DNA from 2 places in the Thorsellia kenyensis genome. Region 2 is predicted to be linked to the other one. Evidence: predicted binding sites of a transcription regulator. Region 2 holds the regulator's gene; the other holds the start of a gene.
What was found. The regulator LexA, encoded in region 2, represses DNA repair genes until DNA is damaged. The targets are predictions, from matches to a motif close to TNCTGTATGTACATACAGNA.

Region 1: umuD (translesion error-prone DNA polymerase V autoproteolytic subunit) is a predicted target of LexA. The motif match lies at 9,415-9,434, and genes of this name have one in related genera.

What each region holds. Positions count from the first base shown of each region.
Region 1 covers NZ_JBHLXE010000100.1:14,363-26,156, forward strand. Annotated here, with positions in the region: gene mfd (transcription-repair coupling factor) at 1-2,232, opposite strand, end outside; gene ACFFIT_RS09505 (siderophore ABC transporter substrate-binding protein) at 2,480-3,454, opposite strand; gene ACFFIT_RS09510 (iron ABC transporter ATP-binding protein) at 3,689-4,447, opposite strand; gene ACFFIT_RS09515 (iron chelate uptake ABC transporter family permease subunit) at 4,444-5,403, opposite strand; gene ACFFIT_RS09520 (ABC transporter permease) at 5,405-6,367, opposite strand; gene ACFFIT_RS09525 (OmpW/AlkL family protein) at 6,683-7,297, opposite strand; gene umuC (translesion error-prone DNA polymerase V subunit UmuC) at 7,596-8,870, opposite strand; gene umuD (translesion error-prone DNA polymerase V autoproteolytic subunit) at 8,908-9,387, opposite strand; gene tpx (thiol peroxidase) at 9,674-10,174, opposite strand; gene pabB (aminodeoxychorismate synthase component I) at 10,299-11,794, opposite strand, start outside.
Region 2 covers NZ_JBHLXE010000108.1:221,509-233,302, forward strand. Annotated here, with positions in the region: gene ACFFIT_RS12265 (DNA-directed RNA polymerase subunit alpha) at 1-773, shown strand, start outside; gene rplQ (50S ribosomal protein L17) at 809-1,225, shown strand; gene dusA (tRNA dihydrouridine(20/20a) synthase DusA) at 1,300-2,307, shown strand; gene ACFFIT_RS12280 (Do family serine endopeptidase) at 2,379-3,770, opposite strand; gene nhaA (Na+/H+ antiporter NhaA) at 3,985-5,172, opposite strand; gene lexA (transcriptional repressor LexA) at 5,386-6,012, shown strand; gene ACFFIT_RS12295 (chorismate mutase) at 6,091-7,230, opposite strand; gene coaE (dephospho-CoA kinase) at 7,461-8,090, shown strand; gene ACFFIT_RS12305 (cell division protein ZapD) at 8,105-8,845, shown strand; gene mltF (membrane-bound lytic murein transglycosylase MltF) at 8,869-10,326, shown strand; partial or broken gene ACFFIT_RS13380 (tRNA nucleotidyltransferase/poly(A) polymerase-related protein) at 10,487-11,218, shown strand.

The DNA of each region.
Region 1 (11,794 bases), on a different contig from region 2:
GCTTCTGAATCTTGAAATCAATTCAATATTCACAGGTAAATTGGCAAATCTATCTCTAAAATTATCGTAATGTTGCTGAGCAAGTAAAGTTGTTGGGACTAAAACTGCCACTTGTTTATGGTTATTTACAGCTAAAAATGCTGCACGCATAGCCACTTCTGTTTTACCAAACCCCACATCACCACAAACTAGTCGATCCATAGCGATAGGCTGACACATATCGCTAAGTACAGCATTAATTGCTTGCTCTTGATCGAACGTTGTTTCAAATGGAAAGCCTGCCCTAAATTCATCATAGGCTTCTTTATCATGAATAAATGCAAATCCAGGCTTAGCAGCGCGTTTAGCATGTATATCTAGCAAATCAGCAGCAACATCTCTTACTTTTTCAGCTGCCTTTTGTCTCGCTTTAGACCATGCATCACTACCTAATTTATGCAGAGGTGCCGTATCGGTATCTCCCCCACTATAGCGTGAAATCATATGTAATGAAGAGACTGGCACATAAAGTTTCGCGTCATTGAGATAAGTCAGCATCAAATATTCCGCAATTATCCCATTGGTTTCAAGCGTTGTTAAGCCTTGATATCTTCCCACACCATGTTCTATATGTACTACAGGTTTGTTAATATTTAACTCAGCAAGATTTCTAATTAATGTATCCGCATTAATCGTTCTTTTACGTTCATTCCGCCTTTGCTTAACTTTCTCACCCAATAAATCTGATTCGCAAATCAGAGCAAAATGCTTAGTAATACAACCATTTTGCGTTGCCCCCTTGATAATATACAGGTGCTGATGGGAGTGTTTTGGTGTTTTTTGTGAGGTGTTTTTTTCCTTCTGCTCATAAAAGTCAGGGGCATCTTGTGTTTCTACAATAGCGCCATAGATGTCACTTAGTCGGTTAATGACCGTGGTTTTTATAGAGTTTTTTGCCAATAATTCAATTAAGGCTTCTCTTCGACCTTCAGTCTCCACTGAAAATATGACCGGTTTTTCATAGAAATTTAAAAATACTCTCAAACCAATCACACTGTCTTTTTGTGTTACATCAATACCAATTTGTGGTAAGTGACTATACCCTAAGTTAAAATGTCCTGCTTTTTGTGGTAGTACTTCTGATTGTAGTTGAATTTTAGGATAGTGTTTAAAGTGAGTGAATATTTCCTCTTTTGTCATCCAAAGAAAACTTGGTGCAAGTAAAGGTCGCATAGGATCGACGCGCATATTTTCAAAACGATACACTAAATCATGCCAAAACTTATCCATTTGATTTTCTAAATGGCCCATAGTCACTAGCAATGTTTCCTCTGGCAAGTACTCAAAAAAAGATACTAATGATTGTTCAAAAAACAGTGGTTGCCAATATTCTATCCCGCCTGGTAATAACCCTTTACTTACTTGTTGATAGATATGTTCTTCTTCACGCAACACATCAAAATGAGTGCGCCACTGATTTCTAAATAACTCAATACCAGCTCCATCTAAGGGGTATTCATGTGCAGGCAATAAATTGATTGCATTGACCTTTTCTGTAGTTCTTTGCGTATCGACATCAAACAGTCTCAAAGAATCTATTTCATCATCCATATAATCAATACGAAATGGGTGCTCGCTTCCCATAGGAAATAAATCAAGCACAGATCCCCTAAGTGCATATTCTCCATGTTCCATGACCTGTTCTACATGGCGATATCCCGCAGATTCAAGCTGCAGTCTTAATTCTTCTCTAGGTAACTCTTGCCCAACTGACATTTGCAATGCATGCGCTCTCAAGAACTCTGGTGGGCATACTTTTTGCATTAAGGTATTAATTGAAATGACCACTGCACCTTTACGTAAATATTTTAATTGTGATAAAAGTGAAAGTCTGTCGGAAATAAGTTCCTGTTGTGGTGAAAAACTATCAAATGGTAATGTTTCCCAGTCTGCAAACATTTTTACAGGATGCTCTGTGAATGTTTTAATTTCATCAACAAGCATCAATGCATTTTGCATATCTCTTGCCACAACGAGCACAATTGAATTATGCCTTTCAATTAAAGCTGCACATTCTAATGCAAATCCGGCACCTTGTATTTCGCCCAATTGTGTTTGTATGCCGGGTTTAGATGATATGTCAAAAACTTTCTTTTTAGCAAATAGTTCATCACTTTTATTGCTCGGTGTAATTAAGGGGATTAAAGAGTAAACTCTTTGTGTTGGCTTTGTTGAGGTATTTTGATTCATCATGAATATTTTTTATAGTTATCGACTGTAATAATGTATAAGTTTAAAAAGAATAATAGCATATTTTTGATTCATTACACTGAATATAATAGCGATGTTTCTTTAAGTATTTATTATTGTCTTAAATTTTATTTTTGATGAAATGAAATAGTTTGCGGTAGTTAAATAGCAGGTAAATTAGTGGAGGTTGCTCTATCTTTAATGAGGAACCTTCCACTTGAGTAGATTATTTATTACATTTAACTCTTCATTATTTTTCTGAATAAGTTAATGCTTTTGATGCATCATCTAATATAATTTGAAAGCCTTCATACCCTCCAGCCGAAAGATACCATGCTTCTCCTGTTAAATATATCACTTGCTTGTTTTTTACCGCATTGACATTGCTAAGCAACTGATTACTCATAATTTCTTCAGCAGTTTTACTTTGTCCCATCGCTTCACCTCTATCTAACACAAATACTAAATCAGGATTTTTTTCAATTAGATATTCGTATGTGACTTTCTGACCATGATTAGTAATTTCTAATTCATTGTCTACTGGTGTAAACCCAAGTTCATCATATAATAAACCAAATCGAGAACCTGGGCCAAAAGCATTCAGATTCCCTTCGGTAACTATCATCGCCAGTGCTTTAGGTGAACTGCCTGATTGCTTATTTTCTTCAGTAATTGTTTTAAAATCAGCAATCCTTTTATCTAATTTATCAATCAATTGAGTCACTTCGTCCTCCTTTTGAAAGATTTTGCCTAATATTTTCATGTTTTCTTTCATAGAGCTCACATAAGCTTTATTATCCACGCCCATGAGAAGTGTTGGTCCTAATTTAACAAGTTCTGGATAAATATCTGCTTGTCTTCCTGAAATGATTATCAAGTCCGGTTCTAAACGGCTTATTTCTTCAAGATTAGGTTCCTTTAAACTTCCCACATTAATATATTTAGCGTCAGAGAACTGGCTAAGATACTTTGGTAAAGGTTCTTTAGGAAGTGCCTTCACATTAACATTCAAAGCACGTAATGTATCTAGCACTCCATAATCAAATACCACAACATTTTTCGGTGATAAATTCACTGTAGTTTCGCCTAATCGATGTGTCACAGTAATAGACTCTTTCTTACTTGCTTGCGTAGTTTCTTTAGCATCCTCATTTTCATTACAACCAACCAAAATGAGTGCAGCTGTAATAATAAGTACGGACATAAATGACTTAAACAAATTCATGTGACTCTCCTAATTAAAAATAAATCTCAGTTGCTCTAAACGAACTGATGTAAATTGATTGGCTAGTTCATTCGAGTTCTTACAAGTTCGCCTCTTGCGTTAGCATGTTTTCTCCTTTAGCAAATAAGGAGTATGACTATTTGGAGTACTAGCAGCTAAATAATTGAAGATCATGTTATTTACTGAAATAACCTAATTTTTCTCATTTTTACCCTCAACACATGCTTTTTTTATTTAGTGGTAATGCAAACATATTTTATTGTTTTCGTATTCTTTTAATGTTAATGGCATATCATAAAGTGATTCAAGTAAAGTTTTATCCATCATCTCATTTTTTTTACCTACCGCGACGATGTTACCTGATTTCATTGCGACCATTTCATCTGCATAAATAGAAGCAAAATTTAAATCGTGCAGTACAACAATCACCGTCTTACCCGCTTCATCAACGAGTTTTCTTAACAATTTCATGACTTCAACAGCATGGCGCAAATCCAAATTATTTAAAGGTTCATCTAATAAAATGTAGTCAGTATCTTGAGCAATTACCATAGCGATAAATGCTCTTTGCCTTTGCCCACCACTTAATTCATGAATGTGTTTGCCTGCTATATCTGTCAAGCCTACATACTCTATAGCCTCAGAAATTTTTTGTTCATCATTTTTACTTAAACGCCCTTTCGAATGGGGAAAACGACCAAAAGCCACCAGTTCTTTTATTGTCACTCGCATATTTAAATGATTAGATTGTTTCAAAATTGACAGTTGCTTTGCTAATTTTTCTGTTTTAATTTTATTAATCGCTAACCCTTCAATAAGAATTTCACCACCGTCTTGTGCCAACAACCGACTCATCATACCAAGCAAGGTACTTTTCCCTGCTCCATTAGGACCAATAAATGCAGTCAATTTCCCTTTTGATATATTAAATTGCTCCGTTTGTAGCACTGTTTTATTACCAAATTTTTTCAGTAGATGATTTATTGAAATCATGATTGTGTCCCTTTTAATAACAAGTAAATAAAATAGCTTCCGCCGATGAGATTAAGAACTACACTGAGTGCTGTAGAAAAATTTAATACATGCTCAATAATCAGTTGACACAGCGCTAAGGCAATAAAACCAACCAAAAATACTCCTAATGCTAAAAGTAAATGTCTATAGGTATTCATTAACTGATAGGTGATATTTATAGCTAACAACCCAAAAAATACGATTGGACCTATCAGTGCTGTTGAAATAGAGACATAAATAGCAATAATTATCAAAAGCTGTCTTACCACGCGAGTATAATTAATGCCCAAATTAATAGCATGAGAGCGCCCCAGCGCTAAGATATCTAAGTTACGAAATAAAAAAGCCAGCCATATCGTATTGGCAAGAATAAGTATACTTGATAGTTTTAATAGTTCTTGATTAACATTATTAATGCTTGCAAACGTCTTATCTTGAATAAATAAAAATTCATTAGGATCAATAAGCACTTGCAAAAAAGTTGATATACTTGAAAAGAATGCTCCTAATATCAACCCAACTAAGAGTAAAAAATAGATCCCAAATCGGTTTTCTTTGAATAGTAATTGGTATAAGACCAATGCAAATCCAACCATTAATAACACCGTGAGCATAAATTTATTTTCAGGGCTTATACTCATTAGGGCTAAGCTACCAAAAAAGTAGAGTAATAAAGTTTGCAATAACCCATATAATGAATCTAGACCAATGATACTGGGCGTTAAAATTCTATTTTGGGTTATGGTTTGAAAGAGTAAAGTAGATAAACCTATCGCTAAACTTGTTAATCCCATCGTCCAAATTTTTATCCATCGCCTATGTATTATATAACTTGAACCCCCCTGCAAATTTACCGTGAGATAGAGACATAAAATTAACAAGGCACACAAGGAAAGGAGTAAAATTTTTTTTTGTCCCGATAACTGTTTATTCATATTATTGCTGCTCATGCTTTTGTTGACGAAAAAGCAAAACTAAAAAAATTGCACTACCTATACTACCTACCATTAAGCTGATAGATATTTCATAAGGCGCTACCAATACACGGCCTAAAATATCTGCAATTAATATAAATAAAGATCCATAAAGTGCAGTGAGCGGCAAGGTTGTTTTAATATTATCCCCATGAAAAATTGAAACAATATTGGGTATAATTAATCCTAAAAAAGGGATAATTCCGACCGTTAATATGATGGTTGAAGCAATAATTGAAACTATCATTAAGCCAATAAAAACCACTTGCTTATATGACACACCTAAATTTTGAGCGAAACTCTCGCCCATCCCCACAATAGTAAATTTGCTTGCAAAAAAATAGGCTACTGCAATCAAGGGTAAGGTGATAAAGAGTAGTTCATATCTACCTTTTGTCATCATAGAAAAGTCTCCTTGTAACCACCCCGTTATGCTTTGCATCAAATTAAACTTTAATGCAAAAAAAATTGCGACGCCACTCACGACACTTCCGAGCATAATGCCAACTAATGGAACAAAAATAATATCTTTCATACGGATCCGTTCTAAAATTTTCATAAATAACAACGAACCCATAAATGTGACTATGAAAGCTACACTTAGCTTCATAAACAAGCTTGATTCGGCAAAAAGGATCATCGCTATTACTATACCTAACATAGCAAAATCCATTGTCCCAGCTGTGGTTGGAGAAACAAACCTATTTTGTGTTAACTGCTGCATAATTAATCCAGCAATACTCATTCCTGCTCCCGCCATTAATATACTAAGCAATCTGGGCAATCGGCTGAGCCAAAATATATTCCACTGTCCTTCACTCCAAGAGTGAATACTCAGTATATCCATTTTTGCCACACCTATAAATAAGGAGCAAATGGAAACGCTGATAAGCAATATAAGTGTATAAAAAATATTCTTATTCAATGAATTATGCCTTTTGTGTATAGTGTTTAATGAGTATTATTCAATTAATCAAATAATAACACAAATGAGACTTATTATCATTCGCATCTAATAACATAATAGATTTGATTGATGATGTTGTCAATGAATAATATTTATTTAGATTTTATTACAAGTTGTGGACAGGAGGCATGGTGTGAATACAGCAGAAAAGCTCATTTGGTGTATCACTTTGATACACCAATTTTAGAAGGTTATCTGCCTATATTTAATTCATAACGCCAAGCTTGATAAAGGAATCACCAAGCTTCAGAGGACATATCTAGGCTCTTTTATTTAAAACCGATACCCTAATGCAATACCAAAGACCCAAGGATTTATTTCCGCTTTTCCTATCTTTTGGCCATTTAGCTTTACATCAGATTCAATATGCATATAGCGGATATCTGTATTGAAATGCCAACTATTATCGATTCGATAATTTAATCCTACTTGCCCTGCCACGCCTACAGAGTTATCTATTGAAAGGTGCTCTCCTGCTAGTGGTCCTTTTGTTTTCGTATCAAAAAAATTCGTGAAATTTACACCCAAACCGACATAAGGTTGAAATGCTTCATGTTGGGTAAAATGGTACTGAGCACTTAGTGTTGGTGGAAGTTGCTTTGTTTCCGCTATTTTTGTTCCATCTAATTTAATTTCATGTTTAAACGGCGCTGCGACTAAAAGTTCCACACCTATATTGGGTGTCACCATATAACCTAAAGTCGCATGTGGACGAAAACTATTATCTGCATCTAGTTGCCCACCTCCCGTTATTTTGCCATTATTTGACTTTGGCACAACGGCAGCCATACCTCCTTGCACCACCCAATCCCCCGCCTCAAAAGCAAATGCATTAGAAAAAGGCATTAGCATAACTAAACTCATTACACCATATTTGAATGCTTTCATATCTGTCTCCTTTTGTATAACCTCTTTACTATGAATACTCCTTGCTTTACGTGTTACGATTAATGCTAAATGCAGCAATAGAGTGTTTGATAAGATCAGTATGACAAAGGTGCGGTTAAATATTATTGACCATGATCATTGAGTCTGTAAACCGTGCATTCTAAAACCCTAAACATTGATTAATATCAACATTTTAAGAACAACATGGAAACTAATTTGTGATCTTCTAATGCCAAATAGATAGAATGCAAATAAAAATTTAAGAGACACTTTATAATCAACATTTTTATGGTATTAATTACCCTTTTACCACAAGCAAATCATTCCATTGAGTTGTATATTGAGGTGAAAGAAAGCGCCGTTTCATTTGCCAAGGTTCATTAATTCCTTCACTAGCAAAAAAAAGCGTATGGCGTGTCTTCAAATTAATTTCATCGATCGTTTTCATTAGTTTTTCATTCCGCCATGTATCAATTGTGTTAAATAGATCATATTGATATTGATGATTTGGTGTAAAATCAGTGAGCATTACCCCTGCTTTTGCATAGAAATAATTAGCCCGAAAAATGGATTTTAAACCATGTTTAGCAGCCTGGATCAGTTGTCTTGAATCATCCGTTGGATGTAGAAATTGAATGCCTTGAGAGCGATTATAATAAGGATGTTTTGGATTAAATCGGCTCGTTGTTATAAAAATACTTAAATATTTTGCTTTTTGTTTCTCCTGCCTTAATTTATGCCCAGCCCTCGCTGCATGACTTGCAATCGCTTGTTCTAAACTGTCAAGTGATGTGACGCTTGAGCCAAATGAACGGCTACACACAATCTGTTTTTTAGTGGGGATAATAGATTCAATTCTTAAACAACTTTCCCCATTGAGTTCTCTGACTGTTCTTTCTAGGACAACAGAAAATCGTTTTCTAATTTCAAAGGTTGGTATACAGGCTAAGGCAAAAGCAGTTTTAATATTTAGTTCAGCTAATCTCTTACCAAGTTGCCTGCCAACACCCCAAACTTCCTCAACAGGAGTAATTTTCATTAATTTAATTTGTCTTTGTCTGTCAGTTAAATCAACGACCCCGCCTGTTTTAGGGTAAGCTTTGGCAGCATAATTTGCCAATTTGGCTAAGGTTTTCGTAGGTCCGATCCCAACCCCAATACTCAAGCCAACTTCTTGCTTGATTTTTTTTTGTATAGATTGGCCATAGGACAAAAGTTCAAAATTTTGTTTTACTCCTGATAAGTCAATAAAAGCCTCATCTATAGAATAAACTTCAACTTCTGCTGATATTTCTTCTAATGTTTGCATGACTCGATGACTCATATCTGCATACAAGGCATAATTAGAAGAAAATAAAGTGATTTGGTGCGCTAGAACAAGTGGTTTTATTTCAAAAAAAGGAACCCCCATTTTAATTCCAAGGGCCTTCGCCTCAGCAGAACGAGCAATAACACATCCATCATTATTAGAAAGCACAACTACTGGCTTGTATTTTAAATCTGGCCTAAACAACTTCTCACAACTAGCATAAAAATTATTACAGTCGACTAATGCAAAACAGGTATTTCCCATCTATCCTCTCTCTTTTTATTTCACTATAAGGCGATCTTTAAAAAATTGGATTCGAAGAGGCATGTGATGTCCCTTTATGTCTAGGTAATTTCCTGATGACATTAGTAACCACGCCAAAAATGTCTAATTCATCTCCCTCTTTAATTATGCGAATAGGATATTTAGGGTTATGAGCAACTAAGGCCACCTGAGGTGTGAGTTGTAACTCTTTTACAGTGAATTCACCATTCAAATTTACTATAACAATATCACCCTGTGCTGCTGTTATAGCCCTATCCACGATAAGAATATCACCAGAATATATTCCTGCCTCAATCATAGATTCACCTTCTACCCTAACAAAAAAAGTAGCCGATGGGTGTTGAATACATAATTCATTAAGATCAAGTGTATTTTCAACATAATCTTGCGCTGGAGATGGAAATCCTGCACTTACCTTAGAGAGATAAAAAGGGAGATAAATCGATTCTGGTAAACCATATGATTCACTTACTTTTCCTACAAATTTAATATCCATTGGTTCCTCTCTTGTAAACTGATTAAATACTGTTTATTTGTACAGTATATTTTAATGGATTTTTTTTGCAAGATCTACAAAATTAAAATGGCAGTCACATAATCTAAAAAACAGTCATTCTAGGCTGGGTAGACTCTATTACACGACGGCTAAACAACGAATTAACATACATAGCTAAATAGAGGATATAAATAGATGATATAAATAGATGAGAGATAACGTGGAGCATCAATTAAATTGTTACCTGATGAGTGACTCTTCAGATAACAATTATCAACAAGAATTATTATTTAAGGTGATTCATAGCTGCATCATAATTTGGCTCTTGGCCGATCTCTGGTACAAGTTCAGCATAAATGACTTCGTTATTTTCATCTAAAATAATCACTGATCTTGCAGCTAAATGCGCTAGAGGGCCTTCAGCAATTTGTACACCATAAGTTAGAAGAAAATCACTTCGAAAAGTAGAGGCTGTTTTCACATCATTTAGTCCCTCAGCACCACAAAAACGACTTTGTGCAAAAGGTAAATCTGCTGAAATACATAATACTACTGTATTATCTAATTGGCTGGCTAAATCATTAAAACGTCTCACCGACATTGCGCAAACACCTGTATCAACACTAGGAAAAATATTAAGTACTTTGCGTTGATTAGCAAACGTATCTAGTGTGATGCTCCCTAAATCGGCACCAACTAAGTCAAAAGCAACTGCTTTATCGCCGATTTTTGGAAATTTTCCATTTAAAGCAACAGGTGTACCTTTAAACGTAACTGAATTAGACATTATATATCTCCTAAGTTAAAAAACAAACTGCTTGATGACAGTTATAAAAGAGTGAACGTTTTGCTTTAGTATCAAATCGAATCACCATTATAGATTATCTTACCATACGCTTAGTAAAAAAAATCTATTTGTTTTGCCAAAGTGTCAATATTTTACTGAGCTTTGCGTATACTTCTTCATATTCTTCAGATTCAATGCTGTCTAAAACGATACCACCACCTGCAAAACATATTAATTTGCCTCTAGGAGATATCTCTTGGATGTCAAATCCCTCAGGATTTTCTGGTATGGCAATTAGCGTTCTGATTGCTATATTACTGTCCATTTGCCCACAAGCACTTATATACGCAATACTGCCACAATAAATTGATCTCTGAGTAGGCTCAATATGCTCTATTTTTTGCATAGCACTCACTTTAGGGGCTCCTGTAATTGATCCACCAGGGAAACACGCACGCAGTAATGCCAACGGGGTTATCTCATCTTTAAGCTGAGCGCTGATTGTACTCACTAAGTGATGAACGGCTGGAAAAGATTCTATTTCAAACAGTTTAGGTACTTCTACTGTTCCAGGCCTTGCTATTTTACCTAAATCATTACGCAGTAAATCTACAATCATCACATTTTCAGCACGATTTTTAGCTGAGTCTGCAAGTATTTTTTTATTACGCTCATCTTCATAAATATCATCACTCCTAGCAATAGTGCCTTTGATAGGTTTAGTTGATACTTGCTGCTTTTTTAACAATAAAAATCTTTCTGGTGATGCGCTTAATATTTTTGCTTCAGGTAAATGGCAAAAAGCAGAAAACGGAGCTTGATTAGCTTTAAGAAGATCGTTGAAAGCTTGCCATTCATCACCTTCATATGTTGCTTGGAATGCTTGGGTTAAATTAACTTGATAACACTCTCCTGCCTCTAACGCTTCTTGAACCTGTATAAATTGCTTATGATAATCAGTGGCAGTTATCGTTGATTGCCAAGATGATGTCAATTGAAATCGACTCTCTACGTTCGATGACTTACTGTTTTCTGTTGCTAATTCATCAATTTGCGTTAGATACAATTCAAACCGTGTTTTAGCTTCTGCCTCATTTTCTGCCTGAATGACACAATTTAACTTATTTAGTATGTTGTCACGTATAAATGCAACATCATAAATACCTACCGACATCGCAGGTAAAGGATCAATTTTTTCACTTATATTAGGGATATATTCCTGAGTTCGTCCTAAATCGTAAGTAAAAAGCCCAAGCGCACCTCCTTGAAAAGGAACATCTTCACGATGGTTTGCACTCATTTTATAATTATCAATCACTTTATCTAAGCAAGCAAAAGGACAACTTGCAAATTTATCTTGTGTGCCTTGAATTGGCTCATAAACCAATAAATTTGGTTCGTGTGATAAATAAGATATTTTTGTATCTATCAATACACCAATTGGGGCATTTGAATCAAATGAAGGAATAAGATTTGTTACTATAGTAGCTATAGGGTGACTGACTAGAATATCAAAACGACTATTGATGTGTTGTGATTGCCCTGAATGCAAAAGCATTGTCCAGGGATAGTAGACTAATTTATCACAGAGCTGAGTAAACAGATGAACAGATTCAATTT
Region 2 (11,794 bases):
GTGTACAAGAAGATGTTCTGGAAATATTGTTGAACCTTAAAAGTTTAGCAATTAGGGTTCATGGTAAGGATGATGTCATGCTTACCTTGAATAAAACAGGTGTTGGTCCTGTTCTCGCAAGTGATATTACCATTCCTGGTGATGTTGAAATTGCGCAACCTGATCAAGTCATATGTCACCTAACGCAACCAGACTCTAGTTTATCTATGCGTATTCGTGTTCAGCGTGGTAGAGGTTATATACCAGCATCTGCACGTTTACACATTGATGAAGATGAGCGCCCTATCGGTCGTTTATTAATAGATGCTTCTTTTAGCCCTATTGATCGTATTTCTTATAATGTAGAAGCTGCTCGTGTTGAACAACGTACCGATCTTGATAGATTAATTATCGAGATGGAAACGAATGGTACCATCGAACCTGAAGAGGCTATTCGTCGTGCTTCAACTATTCTTGCTGAGCAACTTGATGCATTTGTCGATTTACGTGATGTTCGTCAACCAGAAGTGAAAGAAGAAAAACCTGAATTTGATCCTGTCCTTTTACGACCTGTTGATGATCTTGAATTGACAGTTCGTTCTGCAAACTGTTTAAAAGCAGAGTCTATTCACTATATTGGTGATTTGGTACAAAGAACAGAAGTTGAGTTGCTTAAAACTCCTAATTTAGGTAAGAAATCTCTTACTGAAATTAAAGACGTGCTTGCCTCACGTGGGTTATCTCTTGGTATGCGTCTTGAGAATTGGCCCCCTGCAAGCATTGCAGAAGATTGATCGACTATTTATAGTCTTATAAGAAGGATATAGTTATGCGTCATCGTAAAAGTGGACGTCAACTTAATCGTAACAGTAGCCATCGCCAAGCGATGTTTCGTAATATGGCTGCCTCATTGATTGAGCATGAAATCATAAACACTACGCTACCAAAAGCGAAAGAGTTGCGTCGTATTGTAGAACCATTAATTACACTAGCTAAAAATGATAGTGTAGCTAATCGTCGTATTGCCTTTGCTCGTACTCGTGTTCCTGCGGTTCGTGACAAAAATGGTAAAATTGTTTTTGATGTAGTTATGAAATTATTTAATGATTTAGGTCCAAGATTTGCTAACCGTCAAGGTGGATATACTAGAATATTAAAAGCTGGTTTCCGTCCTGGTGACAATGCACCAATGGCCTATATTGAGTTTGTTGACCGCCCTGCGGTTGAAAACACTACTGAAGCGTAATTTAAATTACTCTTTAATTAAGAATGCCCACTTATGTGGGTATTTTTTTGCCTGTTATTTTAATGGATATTATAATGTCATCCTTTTTTTCTCATCGATTTTCAGTCGCTCCAATGCTCGATTGGACAACAAGACATTGCCGTGTATTTCATCGTAGCCTAACAAAAAATGCTATGCTGTATACTGAAATGATCACTACGGGTGCAATTATTCACGGTAAGTACGATCATCTTTTATTTAATCAAATTGAATCGCCGATTGCGCTTCAATTAGGGGGGGCAAATCCTACAGAATTAGCTTTCTGTGCAAAAAAAGCGGAAAGTTATGGGTATAATGAAATCAATTTGAATGTAGGTTGCCCGTCAGATCGAGTGCAAAATGGTAAATTTGGTGCTTGTCTTATGGCTGAGGCTGATCTGGTTGCAGAATGTATTGATGCCATGAGTAACGCAGTCAATATTCCAGTCACTGTTAAAACGCGTATTGGTATTGATGAATTAGATTCTTATGAATTTTTAGTGAATTTTATCGAAACTATCAAAAAAAAGTCAGGGTGTACCCATTTTATTATTCATGCCAGAAAAGCTTGGCTAAACGGTCTTAGCCCTAAACAGAATAGAGAAATACCACCACTTGATTACGACAGAGTATTCAAATTAAAGCATGACTTTCCTGAGTTAACTATCATCTTAAATGGAGGGCTGAAGGACATTAATCTAGCCCATTCTCTTTTACAACATGTTGATGGTGTGATGTTAGGCAGAGAAGCATATCAAAACCCCATGATCTTATTAGGTGTTGACAAACTATTTTTTGATGAGCAACCCCTAGCTTTTGATATTTCATCTGATAAAATGGTTGAAAAAGCGATCCTAGCTGTTGAATCTCTATATCCCTATATTGAAAATGAACTCTCAAAAGGTAATAAATTATCTCATATTACAAGGCATATGGTTGGTTTATTTACTGGGATTAAAGGATCTAAACAATGGAGAAGGGATTTAAGTGAATTAGCTCATAGGCCTTCTGCAGATAATCGTATTCTTGAAAATGCACTTTTGCACATAAAAAATGCTAGATAATCAGCTAGATGCAAAAATAAAACCCCTGGATTAAAAATGAACAGGGGTTTTTGATTGGTTTAGGCCTGTAATTATCTAAATACTAAGTATATATTACTATTCCCTCTAATGATATTTAACGCAACGACTTTAGGTTTATCTTGCAATATTTTTTTCAATTGGCTTACTGATTCAACTGGTGTACGGTTTGCGCTGATAATGATGTCATCTTTTTGCAACGTGTATCTTTCAGCTACTGAATTTTTTTCTACACTTTCGATTTTAACACCTTTTAAACCGTCATCACTCGAATGATCTACAAGTACAGCCCCAGTCAAGAATGGAGATATGTCTTCAGCATTTGCAGTATTAACTGAATCAGGTAACAAAGTCACTTTGACATCTAATTCTTTACCATCCCTAATTAGACCCACATTCACTTCCTCACCTGGTGGTGTTGTTGCAATGCGCGCACGGAGTTCAGCAAAACTTTTAAGTGGTTTGCCTTCTAATGAGACTAATATATCTCCTGATTTGATTCCTGCTTTATCAGCAGCTGAATCAGATAGTACTTCACTTACAAATGCCCCTCTTTGAGCTTCAACGTTGAAAGCTTTTGCGATATCTGGCGTCATTTCACTACCTTTAATACCCAGTATGCTGCGTTTTACCTCGCCATGCTCAATTAATTGTTGGCTAAGATTTTTTGCCATATTACTAGGAATAGCAAAGCCAATCCCAATGTTACCACCACCTGGCGCTAATATAGCGGTATTAATACCAATTAGCTCACCATTTAGATTAATCAATGCACCACCTGAGTTTCCTTGATTTATAGATGCATCCGTTTGTATAAAGTTTTCTAAACCTTCTAGATTTAGCCCTGTTCTACCTAATGCGGATATAATACCTGAAGTAACTGTTTGGCCTAATCCAAAAGGATTTCCTATCGCAATAGAGAAATCACCCACCCTTAATGCATCCGAATCAGCAATTTTGATTTCTGTTAAATTTTCAGGGTTTTCAACTTTTAGTAAGGCAATGTCAGACTGTGCATCACTGCCTATTAATTTAGCATCGAACTCTTTACCATCATTGAGTTGAATGCGTATCTCTGAAGCCCCCTCTATGACGTGATTATTTGTGATTATATAGCCATCTTTTGCGTTAATAATGACACCAGAGCCTAAACCTGAGAATTTATTAGGGCCTCTTTGTCTTGAACTATCTCCGGGGAAGTTTGGACCAAAGAAGTATCTAAATTCTTCAGGAATTTCGTTAGTTCTTTGACTCTGTCTTTCACCTGATACTTTCACCGAAACGACTGCAGGAAGTACTTTTTCAAGCATAGGTGCAAGTGATTGCTCTTCGATGATCGCTGCAGGCAGACTCGCTTCTGCACTCATGTAGGGGGTTAAGTATAAACCTAAGCTCAATGCAATGGCTGTAAATAATTTGGACGTTTTATTTTTTGATAGGTACATAATTGCTCCTAGTTAAGTAATGTTATTACTTGATATTATTCAAAGCTTCTAGGATGTAAACCTAAAAGTTTTGCGCTTGTCATTCATACTATATAGGCACTTATTAAAATTGAAAGACCTATTTCTGTAAAGTTGTTTAAATTGGTAACTTGATTTTATAAGTTATTAAAACAACATTTAAAGCTGAATAAAAACAAAAAATTTCGTCTATGTATTATTGGGATTGTTTCTTAGAGGTTGCTACTAACAATAAATACCCAATAATCCCTGATGCAATTGATCCAGACAGAATTCCAACCTTAGCATAGTTTATAAGTTCTTTGCTAGCTTCATCAAAGGCCAAAATACTAATAAATATAGACATGGTAAATCCTATTCCGCAAATAAATGATACTCCTAGTATTTGACCGAAATTAACATTTTCAGGGAGCTTGCATATTCCTCTTTTTATAGCGAACCATGCAAAGGAAAAAATCCCAATTGGTTTTCCTAACAATAAACCAAGCGCAATCCCTAAAGGTAAGGGACCTGCAATTTTGCTAAGTTCAATGCCTGCCAATTCAATACCTGAATTAGCAAAGGCAAAGAGAGGAAGAATACACCAAGTAACCCATGGATGAAGTGTATGCTCTAAGCGTTCTAATGGTGATTCTGTCTGATGCAGCAGATCTGATTTCTTCGGACGCAGAGGAATAGAAAATCCTATGATTACCCCAGCAATTGTTGCATGTACACCTGATTTAAGAACGGCTACCCAAAGTATTATCCCTATAAGCATATAAGGAGTGATTTTTTTGATGCCTAGCATATTCATTAATAGCAAAATGAAACTAGCAATAGCTGCCACGCCAATAGCTTCCCAATAAATGTCTTTTGTATAAAAAAATGCGATGATTAAAATAGCGCCCAAATCATCAATGATCGCAAGAGCCAGTAGGAATATTTTAAGTGTCATAGGAATACGAGAGCCTAATAATGAAAGCACCCCTACAGCAAAAGCTATATCTGTAGCCGTTGGTATCGCCCAGCCACGCAATGTTTCTCTAGAAAAAAGATTAAACAACACAAAAATAATTGCAGGAATAGCGATACCGCCAATCGCAGCAATAAGAGGAAATAATGCCTTTTCTTTCGTGTTAAGTGCTCCTATGAGTAATTCTCTTTTAACTTCTAAGCCAATCACCAAGAAAAAAATAGCCATTAAGCCATCGTTAATCCAATGTAATAAAGATTCTTGTATTTTTATTTCACCTATTCCTATTGTGAAATAAAGATGAAGCACAGTATCATACACTCCCCCTAGTGGACTATTTGCGATGAGTAATGCAATCATCGCAGCTATAATGAGGATTATTCCTCCACTCGCTTCAAATTTGATAAAACGTCTAAATAATTCTTCCATCTTTTTCTCCATAAACAATTAAGGTTTATTTACTATCTCATTGTGATAATTACTTCTTGTAACTTCTTGCCAATAGTTTTACACAAGCAATGTTATATATAAAAATATAAACTGTAAATAAAAACACTGTTATTTTATACAGATGTGATATAATTAACTCAGTCTTTGCCAGTTTAACATATTTCTTGCAAAGAAATATCTTAGGAGATAATTATGAAATCATTAACTAATAGACAACAAGAGATTTATCAATTAATAAAAGATGCTATACATGAAACGGGCATGCCACCAACGAGACAAGAAATTGCAAAGCAATTAGGTTTTCGCTCTGCCAACGCTGCTGAAGAGCATTTGAAAGCATTAGCAAAAAAAGGCTATATTGAAATGTTGGCTGGAACATCAAGAGGTATTAAATTATTAATCAATGAGGATGTATTGCAAAAGGAACCTGAGGGGTTACCTTTAGTGGGTAAAGTGGCTGCAGGTGAACCTGTGCTTGCAATAGAAAATATAGACAGTTATTTCCAAGTGGATGCGAATTTATTTACGCCAAGCGCAGATTATTTATTGAGAGTGGAGGGTACATCAATGATAAATATAGGAATAATGGATGGCGATCTTTTGGCTGTGCATAAGACTGAGCAAGTCAGAAATGGGCAAGTTGTGGTTGCAAGAGTTAACGATGAAGTGACTGTGAAAAGATTGAAAAAAGAAGGTAATATTATTTATTTAATTGCGGAGAATGATGAATTTGAACCGATTGCAGTGGATTTGCGAATTGAACAGTTTGCTATTGAAGGTCTCGCTGTTGGTGTAATTCGTAACAAATCATTTCTATAGAGTGTTTGATTAAGGAAGTTATCTTCCTTAAGATAACTACAAATCACCTCAAGGAAGCTATTGGTTTTTATAATGGCATCATGAATTGTCAGTAGGGTAAGAACCAAGAATTTTAAGAAAACGAGTTTGTTTTCTTAAGGCTTCCAAGGCATTTTGTAAATGACTTGAACTACTATTTCCTTCAACATCAATATAAAACATTTCCTCCCAAGGATTTCCCTTCATCGGCCTTGATTCAAGTTTTTTCATGATGATATTATGTTCTTTTAGTATCACCAATGCCTCCACTAAAGCACCGGCATGTTGTCCAGTTGCCATTAAAAAGGTTGTTTTGCTTGGTATATGCTCTGGTATTTCGTTTTTTTGCCTGCTTAATATTAAGAACCTAGTCATATTCTGCCCTTGGTTAGAAGGAGCCTTTTGTATAAGAGACAATCCATACATTTCTCCCCCTGCTTGACTTCCAATTGCAACATGTCCTTTAGAGTTGAGTTGACTTACTTTTTCCATCGCAGATGCTGTACTCTCGCAATAAACCACTTTCCAATTTGGGTATTGGGCTAAAAATTTGCTACATTGCTGGAAGGGTTGAGGGTGACTATATACAGTGGTGATTTCATCTAGTGATATAGGCGTTATGCCCATGAGGCAATGATCTATTGGAATAATTTTTTCACCTACTGCAAAAAGATGTGTATTTTGCAATAAGTCATAAACTTCATTAATTGCACCTGAGCTGCTGTTTTCTAAGGGAACAATTGCATACTCTCCTTGGCCTTGTTCTACAGTTTGGAATATTTCTTCAAAATTATGAGCGTAGCATTCTATTATTTTATCAAGATTTGCTCGACCAAATTCTCTTGCAGCTACATGCGAGTAGGAACCTTTAGGTCCCAAAAAAACAACTCTAGCTGTATTACTTTCGGTGCTGTTGATCTGCTGGTTTATCCACTTTTGTTGAGTTTGAACAGATTGGGCAATAATTGTTTTAAACAGGCTGATGACAAATGATTCATCTAACCCATAAGATTTCCCTAATTTGACTAAACGATTTAATAACTCATCTTCTCTAGCAACATCTTTAATAGGTTTATGTATTTCCAATTTTATTTTAGCTACTTCAGTAGCTAATTCAATTCTGCTACTCAAGAGGGTAAGTATTTTTTCATCTATATCAGTGATTTTGTCACGTATGTCAATCAAAATTGGGTTATTCATCATTAGAACTCGCTTATCTTAATGCATAGATTATGCTTATTATTTGTAGCGTAATTAATAGGGTAGCACTTGTGTCAAGGCCTAGGTTTGACAAAATAGATAAAAAAGTTTTATTCATACTCTGTCATAAGAGTGATATTATACTCATTTGATAATAACAGATTAAGCCCAATGAATAAAATGATAATCTTCTCAGTTTCTTTAACCGATTTTAATTTAAAGGTGGTAAGGTGAAATATAAAGTGGCCCTTACTGGAGGCATTGGTAGCGGTAAAACAACTGTAAGTCAACAATTTGAAGCACTTGGTGTATCTGTAGTTGATGCCGATATTATAGCCAGGGAAGTTGTTTTACCTAAATCAAAAGGACTCGTGCAGTTAGTGACTCTTTTAGGAGACTCTATTTTAAATCCAGATGGTACCTTAGATAGAGCGTATTTACGTCACATGATGTTTAATGAGAATGAAAACGCTTTATTAATCAAAAACAAAGTAAATGCAATTTTGCATCCTTTGATAAAAGAAACAACACAACGCTACTTCAATGAAGCAACATCTGATTATGTGCTTTGGGTTGTTCCTTTGCTTTTTGAAAATAAACTTAACCATGAAGCCCAAAGAGTTCTTGTTATTGATGTACCTGAATCTATTCAAATTAAAAGGACAATTAATAGAGACTGTGTTAGTGAAGCACAAGTAAAAAAGATTATTGAAGCTCAAATTCCACGTGTGAAGAGGATAAATATGGCAGATGATATATTAAATGGTCATTTGCCTTTGGATGAAATGAAAGAACAAGTGAAGTTGTTACATCATCACTATATACAATTAGCTAAGAAATTTAAGAAGAGTAGTCGTTAGGATAAAGTAATTACATGACAGAAATAATTTTTGAACACCCGTTAACAGAAAAAATGCGTACCTGGCTTAGGCTTGAGTACCTCTTTAAATCAATAAATTGCAGTAAAGAAATTGACTCTGAATCAATGGCGATCAACCATTTAAGGTCACTAATTGAAATTTCAGAAGTCCTTGAAAGAGGAGACATTAAAGTCGACTTATATAAGGATTTAGATAGATTTCAGGCAAAATTTTCTTTTTGGTCACAAGCTGCAGATGTTGATCAGAATGTTATAAGTAACTGGCAAAATAAGTTAAAATCCCTATCTGAGGGCATCAAACAAGCGGGTCGCTTTAATACCCACTTACAAAACGATAAATTATTAAATGTAGTACGTCAAAGAATTGCTATACCCGGTGGCTGCTGTAATTTTGATTTGCCAACATTTCATGTATGGTTACATTTACCTAAATATCGGCAGCAAGAGATTATCAACGATTGGTTTAGACCTCTAGAAATACTTTATGAAGTGATAGCAACAATTAATGATTTGACTCGTAATATGGGGCAGCTCAAGCAAGTAGTCGCTAAAAAAGGTTTTTTTCAAGATGTCGCTGAAGATAAAGAGTTGTTGAGATTACATTTGTCAACTCAAGACTTAATTTATCCTCAGGTTTCAGGAGTGAAAAATCGTTTTATGATTAGATTTTTACCTTATGATGCTGAAGCAGGTTTTGTTCCTGAACAATTAAGTTTTACATTAGCCACATGCTAAGTTACTTTGTTTATTAGTTGATTATGACAAAATCTCTATCACTGAAATGGCGAGTTGGTTTGACCACATTTTTTCTAAGTGCATTACTTATACCCTCTTTTTTTTCAATGTTCTCCCATTGGCATGAGCATGAGTCATCCGATAAAAAGAATAATCACTTAGCTTCTTTGATGAGTAAAAATCAATTAGTGGTCAGAGTGATTAATTCCCCTTTTTCATTGGTTGATTCAGATTATTCTAAGGGCTTTAATGTTGAATTGGTTGATGCCTTTGTGACTAGCTTAGGACTTGAATTAGACATAGAACATATCGCATCAATCGATGAAATTCAGGAGGAAGTGGACATTATTATAGGAGTTTCAAATGCACCTAATTCAAATTGGGTGAAGGGGCCTGCACTTTATACCCATAATTTGCAACTTGTGTCATTGCATACTTATCAAGCTAATGAGTTGGAAAAAAAATCATTAGGCATATTATCTTTAAGTCAATCTATTAAAAATCAGACTTCGGCACAAGACATATTAAAACAAGATCCCTCAAACAAAAATTACACTTTAGATAATTCGGATCAAAGTCATCAATTTAAGTTCTCCACTGTTATTGCACATCAAGATAATAACTCGTTTATTCCACTTATTAACTTAGCAAATAAGGAAAGTGATTTTGCTTTAGTTGACTCTGTTTCTGCAGCACTCTTTCGACGGATTGAACCGAACCTGAAAATTATAGCTAATATTTCAGAGAATGAAGAATTTGCATGGTTTTTCTATTCACCTAGTGCAGATGAATCGTTGCTAAACGCATTTAAGTCATTTCATGCATCAAACGAAACAGAAACTTTATTAGCGAAATTAGCAGAAAAATATTTTAATATCATCAGTTCATTTGATAAGTCTCAAACGTATTATTTTGTGCAAGCTGTCGAAAAAAAATTACCAGAATTTGAACCGTTATTTAAGCAATATGCGGGTGAATTTGATTGGCGTTTAATTGCTGCTATTGCTTATCAAGAGTCCCATTGGGATCCTAAGGCTAAATCTCCAACCGGTGTTAGGGGAATGATGATGCTGACGCTAGATACTGCGAAGTATTTAGGTGTAGATGATAGATTAGACACAGAAAAAAGTATAATAGGAGGAATAGAATATCTTAGGTTTCTTCTCAAAAGAATTCCTCAAACCGTAGATGAAGATGATAAAATCTGGTTTGCTTTAGCAGCATATAATATGGGCATCGGACATTTATGGGATGCGAGAGAATTGACTCTACAAAGTGGAGGTGATCCTGATAAATGGCATGATTTGAAAAACCATTTGCCTAAGCTGCGAGATGAAAACGTTTACCCGGATTTAAAATATGGCTATGCGCGCGGTGATGAAGCGTTAATTTATGTAGAAAATATTAGGCGTTTTTATACCACGCTTTTAGGCCTTGATAGACTTGAGGATATAGAGTCTAAACGAATAGAAAAATCTTGATTATGTATATGTTGCTAAGAATTCCTTTCTAGCAGAATGTTATTTTAATATATAGTTTTACATTTCATATAAATGCTCAATACATTAAAATTCTAATTGATTTAGTCGTAATAGATAGATTGACTAAGATTGAGCGAAAAAATAGAGGATAGGTTTGCCAGTGAAAATATACTTAGTCGGTGGAGCTGTGCGTGATGGATTGCTTGAGTTACCTATTAAGGATCATGACTGGGTTGTTGTGCAATCAAACCCCGAACAAATGCTGAAAGAAAAATTCATCCCTGTAGGTAAGGATTTTCCTGTTTTTTTACATCCAACCACCCATGAAGAATATGCTTTAGCTCGAACAGAACGAAAAATAGGCGTAGGTTACACAGGATTTGCTTGTTTTGCTTCAGAGGATGTCACTATCGAAGAAGATTTGCTCCGTCGCGATTTAACCATAAATGCCATCGCATTTGATTTTGAGGCATTTAAAAAAGATCACACTGATTGTATTGTTGCAGAAAAAGCACTTATTAAATTTAAACGCTTATATGCAATAAATGCCCAGGATGTTGCACACTATCTTGTAGACCCTTTTTATGGTCTGAGTGATTTGAAATCTAAAACCCTTAAACATGTTTCAGAGGCATTTAAAGAAGATCCTCTTAGAGTGCTTAGATTAGCCCGTTTTTATGCTCAATTTTATGTTCTTGGTTTTAGAATTGATATAACGACTCAAAAGTTAATAGGGTTAATGGTCAGTAATAGAGAGTTAACCGAGCTAACAAAAGAGCGTGTATGGGTAGAATCATTAAAAGCACTTAAGACAGACAGTCCTCATGTCTATTTTAAGTTTTTACAAGACACCAAAGCATTAGAACAAATTTATCCTGAATTTGATAAATTGATCAATGATAAAACTCTAAATTATCTTGAAAAAATTAGCCAAATAACAGATTCCCCTGAGTTAAGGTTTGCCGTCTTGTTGAGTGATATCACGAAAATTAGTATAGAAAGAATGAATAAAGCTCAATTTAACGCTTTTTTTCATGAATTACGCATCAGTAATGAATTTACAGCCATGGTTTGGGTTGCGTCTCAAATAGGGTCATGGGAAAAACTTTTTGAACTCTCAGCTAATGAAATTCTAGCGCTTTTAGCGACAATAAATTATCCAAGGCAAATTGAAAACTTAGATCATTATATCTCTATGAGCTCTCTTATCTCAAAAATCAATAAACCAAACTGTGAAATGACCTTACAGCAGAATAGGCTTAAGAAACAGTTTCTAGAAGAACTACACACCCAATTAGAGGCGATTAATGCAAAAAAATATATTGATATGGGGCTAGCTGGCATAGAAATTAAAGAGGCACTAATTACAGAAAAAAAAGCCATAATTACGGAGATATTAAAAAAATACGATAGATTAAAGTTAGTCCAATAAATCTATAGGCAATAATAAGGTAAATTTAAGGAATGC